One region of the Undibacterium sp. SXout7W genome, then DNA from elsewhere that is predicted to be linked to it. Evidence: riboswitches for the same ligand, from Rfam matches in the RefSeq annotation. Region 1 holds a riboswitch; the other holds the start of a gene.
What was found. Region 1 has a riboswitch for thiamine pyrophosphate ahead of ACO0LB_RS17395 (TonB-dependent siderophore receptor). Riboswitches for the same ligand answer to the same signal wherever they lie in the genome.
Positions count from the first base shown of each region.

Region 1 (4,435 bases):
AGCGGCAAAAAAACTACCATCGATCGGCAATATTTTTGCTCTAGACCTTGAACGTCTGCTGGCACTCAAGCCAGATCTGGTCATCATCTGGGGTACAGGAAATGCAAAAATTCTGGCGAATAAGTTACGGCAGAATCACATCACTGTATTTGAAAGCGAGCCACATGATTTTGAAATGATCGCCACTTCACTGGAACGTTTTTCCATACTCGCTGGCACCAGCGCCGTAGGTAAACCAGCTGCCGATGCATTTCGCAAACGTCTGGATGGTTTGCGCAAAACCTATCAACCAGCTTCCAGCAAACCCATCAGTGTGTTTTATCAGATGGTACGCAAACCCCTGATGACACTGAATGACGATCATATGGTATCAAGCGCAATCCGTTTATGTGGTGGTAGAAACGTGTTTGGCAAACTCAAGGAACTCAGTTCTACAATTACCACTGAAGCGGTGCTGGCCGCGAATCCCGATGTCATGCTGACTACCGGCGAGTCGACGGAGGCACTGCAGGACTGGTTGGCATTTCCGGTGCTGACCGCCGTGCGGAAACAGCAGTTTTATACGATCAAAGCCGATCTTCTCAATCGCGCGGGGCCGCGCATACTGGATGGCACAGAAATACTATGCAAACATCTCACCGTCGCTCGTAGCAAGTCAATGAATCAATCATAAAGGACTCATTGAAGGAATGCCTGAATAAACGAGCGTATGTCATCGCCTCCATGCACCACTGCAAAGATTGCCGATAAAACACTTCCCTGCAAGCAATCCAGTTTCCGGCGATAATAGGGACATCAGGTCGCAACAGCGACCTTCTTTTTTGGAGTTGTCGTTTATGCGCAAAGGCATTTTATTTGCCGGGTCCTCGTACATTGTCTGGGGCTTATTTCCACTGTATTTCAAAGCACTTCACACGGTTCCTGCATTAGAAATTTTACTGAACCGCATGGTGTGGTCGCTGATATTTCTGGCTGTCGTGCTGGCATGGCGTCAACAATGGTCATGGATAGCGCTGACCTTGAAGCAGCCGCGACTGCTCGCCAGCTTTGCCGGTAGCGCGTTGCTGTTGTCGGCAAACTGGTTTGTGTATATCTGGGCGATCAATCATGGACACGTGATCGATGCCAGCCTCGGCTATTTCATTACTCCGCTAGTGAATATCCTGCTCGGTTACATGCTGCTGGGTGAACGTCTGCGCAAAATGCAATGGCTGGCGGTATCGCTGGCCGCAGCGGGCGTCGGCTGGCTGACATGGCAAGCTGGTCATCTGCCATGGATTGCCTTGATACTGGCGCTCACGTTCGGCACCTATGGCCTGATTCGCAAAACATCACAGCTCGGTGCATTAGAAGGCTTGTCATTGGAAACCGGCATGCTATTCCCATTTGCGCTGGGCTATTTGCTCTGGCTGACCGCCGAGGGGCAGAATGCGCTGTTGACGCAAACGTCGGACATACAGTTACTACTGCTGGCAAGCGGCCCTGTCACCGCGATTCCATTGCTGTTGTTTGCGGCGGGTGCGCGCATGATTCCGATGTCGACTTTAGGTTTGCTGCAATATATCGCTCCGTCCTTGCAGTTTTTAACGGGAGTGTTGTTATTTGGTGAGCCATTTGACCAACACAGACTGGCAGGCTTCATCGCGATCTGGGCCGCCTTGCTGGTCTATTCCGCTGAAGGTTTATGGATTGGGTTTTACAAAGAAAATCGGGGAGTATAAGTAAAATCCGCTTTGATGTCGGCATAATCAAAGGCATAAAAAATAATACTCCCCCCAGTATAAAATACGCCAAATAGGCATAAAAATGCCTGATCGCAGGCGTCAGCAAAGAAACAGGGAGCCGTCATCACGGCGAGCAACCTGTTTCAGCTTACCTGTCTTGTGCTACACGTTTGTGTTACATTACGAGCTCGCTAGGGGTCCTGGATTTTTCCGGGTGAGACAGTCCCTCCTACCTGATCTGGATAATGCCAGCGAAGGGAAGCGCAAAGTTTGCACCTGCTGCATATCCCTGCTTTGTTTGCTCCCGCGCTGTCGCAGCTAAACGAGCACAACATGGCACACCAACACTTTTCCACTTTCCGCACTTCAATATTGGCGTTTTCTATTGCACAGGCATTCGCCCTGCATTCCGCCGTACAAGCACAAACCACCTCCCCCTCAGTGACGGAAGTCGTCATCAGCGGTAATAAACTGACTCAAAACAAAACTGACCTGAGCAAAGCGGCCGGCTTTATCGAGACGACCGCACTGGATACCCCCTTCTCTGTGAACGCATGGAGCACGCAGCAAATACAAGACCTGCGTATACGTCAGACAACAGATGCAATGAAGTACGATGCCAGCGTCAATGATGCGTATAACGCCGTAGGCTATGCAGAGCAGTTTTCCATACGCGGTTTTGCTCTTGATAATTCCAGCAGTTATCGCAAAGATGGTTTTGCCATTCCAGGCGACGCATCCATTCCACTCGAAAACAAAGAGCGTATAGAAATATTGAAAGGTATTTCTGGCTTTCAATCTGGCTTTGCTACTCCCGGCGGGATCATTAATTACGTCACAAAACGCCCGACCGCCAACAACCTGCGCAGCATCAGCACAGAGATATCAGAACGGGGCACGCTCTACGGCAGTATTGATCTGGGTGGCATGACAAGCGATCAGCAATTTGGGTATCGCATCAATGCGGCAACAGAGCGACTGCGCTCTTATGTGAAAGGTGCCAATGGCGAGCGCCAATTCATCTCAGGAGCGATCGATTGGCATATATCGTCCAAGGCATTATTGCAGATCGATCTGGACTATCAGCATAAATCGCAATTATCCGTACCAGGCTTCCAGTTGATCAACGGCACAGATCTGCCGCGCAACGTCAATGCCGATCTGATGCTCAATGACCAACCATGGGCAAAACCTGTGGATACGCGCGATAGCAATCTGGGGCTGCGTTTCGACTATCAGCTCAATCAAGACTGGCGCGCCAGTGTGTCAGCCAATCAACACGAGTTCAAACGCAATGACTACACAGCGTTTCCATACGGTTGCAGTGCTGCCAATCTGTATCCGGGCTACTGTGCTAACGGCGACTATGATGTCTACGATTACCGCAGCCTGAACGAATCCAAATCTCTGCTCGGAACACAGTTACTGCTCAACGGCCAACTGATGACCGGCAACATCGGCCATGTGCTGGCAACCGGGGTTTCCAGCTCACGTCGCCGCGATTATTTTGGTGACTATATTTACGATTTCGCCGGCACCAGCAATCTGTTCCGTTCCGTCGCCGTAGCACCATCCACCAATCAGCCCGGTGCTGCCAGTCTGCGTCGCACAGATAAAGAATGGTCGGTATTTGTACAAGACATTATCAGTCTGAATGACGCATGGAAACTGCATCTCGGCACCCGCCGCCTGCATATAGAGCGCACCCAGGCAAGTGTGTCTGGTGATGAGCGCAGCACATGGGTGTCGAATGCTGGCATCGTTTATCAACCGGTACACACGGTTTCTTTGTATGCATCCTTTGCGCAAGGACTGGAGCATGGTGGTATCGCACCATTCGGTACACTCAATCAAAATAGTATGATGAGTCCGGCGCGATCCAAACAAATCGAGTTTGGCGGCAAAGCGGATATTGATTCTCACCTGAGTATTTCAGCAGCAATTTTCCGCATACAAAAACCACTGGAATATACGAATAGCGCCAACGTGTATGTGCAAAATGGAGAAGCGCAACATACAGGTCTGGAATTATCGGCACAAGGAAAACTGAGCTCGCAACTGACTCTGGGTGCCAGCATGACTGCATTGGATACGACGCAACAGGATACCGGCAACACGGATATTGATGGCAAGCGCGTTCTGAACGTTCCCAAACTCAAATCCACAGTATATGCGGATTATGCCGTCAGCCAGATCAAAGGTCTGAGCTTGAATACAAGTTGGCAATATTCTGGCAATAAGGCCTTTTCAGTCGACAACAAAGTACTTGTTCCGGGCTATCAGGTATTCAATGCCGGTGCGCGTTACGTGGTACAGATGGCAGGCACTACGGCAACCTTGCGTCTGAATATCGACAATGTGCTTGATAAATTCTACTGGCGGGATGCCACTCAGTCTCTGGGCGGTTATATTTTCCCAGGAGCACCCCGGACATACAAAGTCTCTGCACAGTTTGATTTTTAAACTGACATCATCACCGATATTAATGAAATCAACATAAAAAAAGGAGACTCTGCGCAGTCTCCTTTTTTACTTAAAACAACTCTGAACTGTAGCCCTGAAGTAGCTCTGAACAATCGCCCAGAACTCAAATCTGGATTAACTGATCTGGATGAAGCTATCCATAATCGGCGCTTCAGACATTCGCCCTGACGAGAAATTCGATGCCAATTTCGCGCCAGCATTCGATTTCTTTTTGCAGCCAATATGCC
Region 1 covers NZ_JBMPPF010000021.1:28,153-32,587, reverse strand. Annotated here, with positions in the region: gene ACO0LB_RS17405 (cobalamin-binding protein) at 1-673, shown strand, start outside; gene rarD (EamA family transporter RarD) at 837-1,721, shown strand; TPP riboswitch at 1,908-2,001, shown strand; gene ACO0LB_RS17395 (TonB-dependent siderophore receptor) at 2,058-4,187, shown strand; gene ACO0LB_RS17390 (Ppx/GppA family phosphatase) at 4,360-4,435, opposite strand, start outside.

Region 2 (4,435 bases), on a different contig from region 1:
GACCCAGATCGAAGTTGATATTGCGACCGAGTGAAGCATAGCTCGCCATCGTGAAGCGCAATGCATCCGTGCCATACGCCGGAATGCCGTCGGCAAATTCTTTGCGGGTAGCTTTTTCAATCGCTGTTGCCTGCTTAGGATTCATCAGGCCGACTGTGCGTTTAGCGACCAGATCATCGACTTTGATGCCATCGATCAGATCAATCGGATCGAGTGTATTGCCTTTGGATTTAGACATTTTCTGACCGCTGGAATCGCGCACCAGACCATGCACATACACGGTGTTGAACGGTACCTTACCAGTGAAGTGCGTGGTCATCATGACCATGCGTGCCACCCAGAAGAAAATAATATCGAAGCCAGTCACTAACACTGACGAAGGCAGGAAGTGTTTGATGTCCGGTGTTTCTTCCGGCCAGCCCATCGTTGAGAACGGTACCAGCGCAGAAGAGAACCAGGTATCAAGCACATCGTCATCGCGCTTCAGTGCACCGGCATAGCCAGCGGCGGCGGCTTTTGCTGTCGCCTCTGCTTCATTGCGGGCGACGAAAATTTCACCATTGTCGCCATACCATGCCGGAATCTGATGACCCCACCACAATTGACGCGAGATACACCAGTCCTGAATGTTATTGAGCCATTGGTTGTAGGTATTGGTCCAGTTTTCGGGCACGAATTTGATTTCACCGGAAGCGACTTTTTCGAGTGCGACTTCAGCGATCGATTTGCCCGGGAAATGCGTACCTTCCGGCGCAGGTTTGCTCATCGCCATGAACCACTGATCGGTCAGCATCGGTTCAATCACCACATTCGTACGGTCACCACGTGGGACCATGAGTTTGTGTGGTTTAACGGATTCGAGTAAGCCTTGTGCATCCAGATCGGCCACGATTTGCTTACGTGCCACAAATCTATCCATGCCCTGATACACCGCCGGCGCGTTTTCATTGATCTTTGCATCCAGTGTCAGGATGCTGATTTTGTCGAGATTGTGACGTTGACCAACGGCGTAATCGTTGAAGTCATGCGCTGGCGTGATCTTCACACAACCAGTACCGAATTCTTTATCGACATAACTGTCGGCAATTACCGGAATTTCACGGTCGGTCAGCGGCAGTTTCAACATCTTGCCGACCAGATGGAGATAGCGCTCGTCGGTAGGATCAACAGCCACGGCAACGTCACCTAACAAGGTTTCCGGACGTGTCGTTGCGACGACGATGAAATTGCGTTCTTCCCATTCAGTTGCTTTACCTGTCTCATCAAATGTAGTTGGGAATTTGTGAGAAGAGCCATCCGCAAACGGATAGCGGATATGCCACATCGAGCCGTCTTCTTCTTCCGATACCACTTCCAGATCCGAGACTGCTGTGCCCAGCACCGGATCCCAGTTCACCAGACGTTTGCCGCGATAGATCAGACCTTGCTCGACCAGACGCACGAATACTTCGGTGACCGATTTCGAGCGTTCCGCATCCATCGTGAAATATTCACGATCCCAATCGGCGGACGCGCCCATGCGACGCATCTGGCCGGTGATCGTGGACCCGGATTTTTCTTTCCATTCCCAGACTTTTTCGAGGAATTTTTCACGGCCAAGATCATGGCGTGAAATTTTTTGCGCATCGATCTGACGCTCCACGACGATTTGTGTCGCGATACCGGCGTGATCGGTGCCAGGTATCCATGCAGTGTTGTAACCGCGCATACGATAGTAACGCGTCAGACCATCCATGATGGTCTGGTTGAACGCATGCCCCATATGCAGCGTGCCAGTCACATTCGGCGGCGGCAACTGGATAGAAAATGAAGGTTTGCCATCGTCCATGCTGGCCGCGAAATAACCGCGTTTCTCCCACTCGGAGCGCCATTGTTGTTCGATTTCTGCGGGTTCGAAAGACTTCGCTAATTCCATGATTGTCTGAAAGTTGAGTGTGCTAAACCTTTGATTATAAATGACAGCGGGCGCAGACAAGTTGTAATCGACAGGATTGCCTGAAAATTGTCTCCGGACTCCGGACTTATGCTTGCAGCGGTGATCTGAGACAGCAGTTCGATGATCATGCTTTTTTGCCATCGACTGCGTCAAGAAAATACCTATATAATGCCGTCACGCAAAACTATCTCAATGATTTGCTTGGTTTGAATAAAATTGAAATCACGCTTTCTTGAATTTTTTTTGTAAATAAATGCTAGGGGTCCTGTCCGCACTTGTGCGATGACGGGTGAGAAATACCCTCGAACCTGATCTGGATAATGCCAGCGAAGGGAAGCTGCTAAAGACTGCCACTTCGTCTACCTTGATACGGCACCCTCTTTACAAACTCCTTTGCTGGCTCCTGCCACTATGCAAAGAGCAAAGGAGCCAAAATGAATGCCAACCCACAATTTCTGTCCGCCACCGCGACAGTTGATGAAGCCGCGATACAGCCGCTGCCGAATTCCCGCAAAATTTATGTACAGGGCAGTCGCCCCGATATCCGTGTGCCCATGCGCGAAATCAGCCAGTCGGATACGCCCGCCATGTTCGGCTCGGAAAAAAATCCACCGATTTACGTCTACGACACCTCCGGCCCTTACACTGATCCTGACGTCAAAATCGATATCCGCTCCGGTCTGGCATCGGTGCGCGGTAACTGGATTGCAGAAAGAAACGATACCGAAGAACTGGCTGGCCCGACTTCTCAATATGGCATTGCGCGACTGAATGATCCCAAACTGGCTGAACTGCGCTTCAACCTGAAACGCAAACCACGTCGCGCACTGGCTGGCAAAAACGTCACGCAGATGCACTATGCGCGGCAAGGCATCATCACACCAGAAATGGAATACATCGCGATTCGCGAAAACCTGCAACGCAAAGAATATCTGGAACAATTAAAAGCGTCCGGGCCTATGGGCAACAAGCTGGCTGAATTGATGGGACGCCAGCATCCGGGACAGTCTTTCGGCGCGGCCGCATTTTCCAATCCTTCGAATGAGATTACGCCGGAATTCGTGCGTTCCGAAATCGCCCGCGGTCGTGCCATTATTCCAGCGAATATCAATCATCCTGAAGTCGAACCCATGATCATCGGGCGTAATTTTTTAGTCAAAATTAACGCCAATATCGGTAACTCCGCTGTGACTTCATCGATCGGCGAAGAAGTCGAAAAAATGACCTGGGCGATACGCTGGGGCGGTGACAACGTGATGGATCTCTCAACCGGAAAACACATCCACGAAACCCGCGAGTGGATCATTCGCAATTCGCCTGTGCCTATCGGTACCGTGCCGATTTATCAGGCTTTAGAAAAAGTGAATGGCAAAGCAGAAGATCTGACCTGGGAAATTTTCCGCGACACGCTGATAGAACAAGCCGAGCAGGGCGTTGATTACTTTACTATCCATGCCGGCGTGCGTTTGCAATATGTGCCGCTGACGGCGAAACGCATGACAGGCATCGTTTCGCGCGGCGGTTCTATCATGGCGAAATGGTGTCTGGCACATCATAAAGAAAGCTTTTTGTACGAGCATTTTGAAGACATCTGCGAGATCATGAAAGCCTACGATGTGTCATTCAGTCTGGGTGATGGCTTGCGGCCAGGTTCGATTTACGACGCCAACGATGAAGCGCAACTCGGTGAATTGAAAACCCTGGGCGAATTGACGCAGATAGCGTGGAAACACGATGTACAGGTGATGATAGAAGGACCCGGTCATGTGCCTATGCACCTGATCAAAGAAAACATGGATCTGCAACTCGAACAGTGTCACGAAGCGCCGTTCTACACACTGGGACCATTGACGACCGATATCGCACCGGGTTACGACCACATCACTTCTGGTATCGGTGCGGCGCAAATCGGCTGGTATGGCACTGCCATGCTGTGCTACGTCACACCGAAAGAGCATCTGGGTTTGCCGAATAAAGTCGACGTTAAAGACGGCATCATCACCTACAAAATCGCCGCGCATGCCGCCGATCTGGCGAAAGGCCATCCGGGTGCGCAAATCCGCGATAACGCCTTGTCGAAAGCGCGTTTTGAATTCCGCTGGGAAGATCAGTTCAACATCGGTCTTGATCCGGATAAAGCCCGCGAATTTCACGATGAAACTTTGCCGAAAGACTCTGCCAAAGTCGCGCATTTCTGCTCTATGTGCGGGCCGCATTTCTGCTCGATGAAAATCACGCAGGAAGTCCGTGATTATGCAGCGAACCAAGGTATCAGTGAAATCGATGCTTTGAAAAAAGGGATGGAAGTCAAGGCGGTGGAATTCATCAAATCCGGTGCTGAAATTTATAAAAAACAGTAAGCGGTGGCGATGATGGAAATCCAGTTAAATGGCGCTCCACATCAGCTCAAGCCAGCACAGTTGCTGGCTGAACTGATTGCCGATCTGAGCTTGATGGACAAAGCGATTGCGGTGGCGGTGAATCGTCAGATTATTCCGC
Region 2 covers NZ_JBMPPF010000001.1:27,248-31,682, forward strand. Annotated here, with positions in the region: gene ACO0LB_RS00115 (valine--tRNA ligase) at 1-1,915, opposite strand, end outside; TPP riboswitch at 2,185-2,288, shown strand; gene thiC (phosphomethylpyrimidine synthase ThiC) at 2,371-4,296, shown strand; gene thiS (sulfur carrier protein ThiS) at 4,309-4,435, shown strand, end outside.
Region 2: it holds a riboswitch for thiamine pyrophosphate, as region 1 does, so the genes downstream of both, thiC (phosphomethylpyrimidine synthase ThiC) here and ACO0LB_RS17395 (TonB-dependent siderophore receptor) in region 1, are expected to answer to the same signal.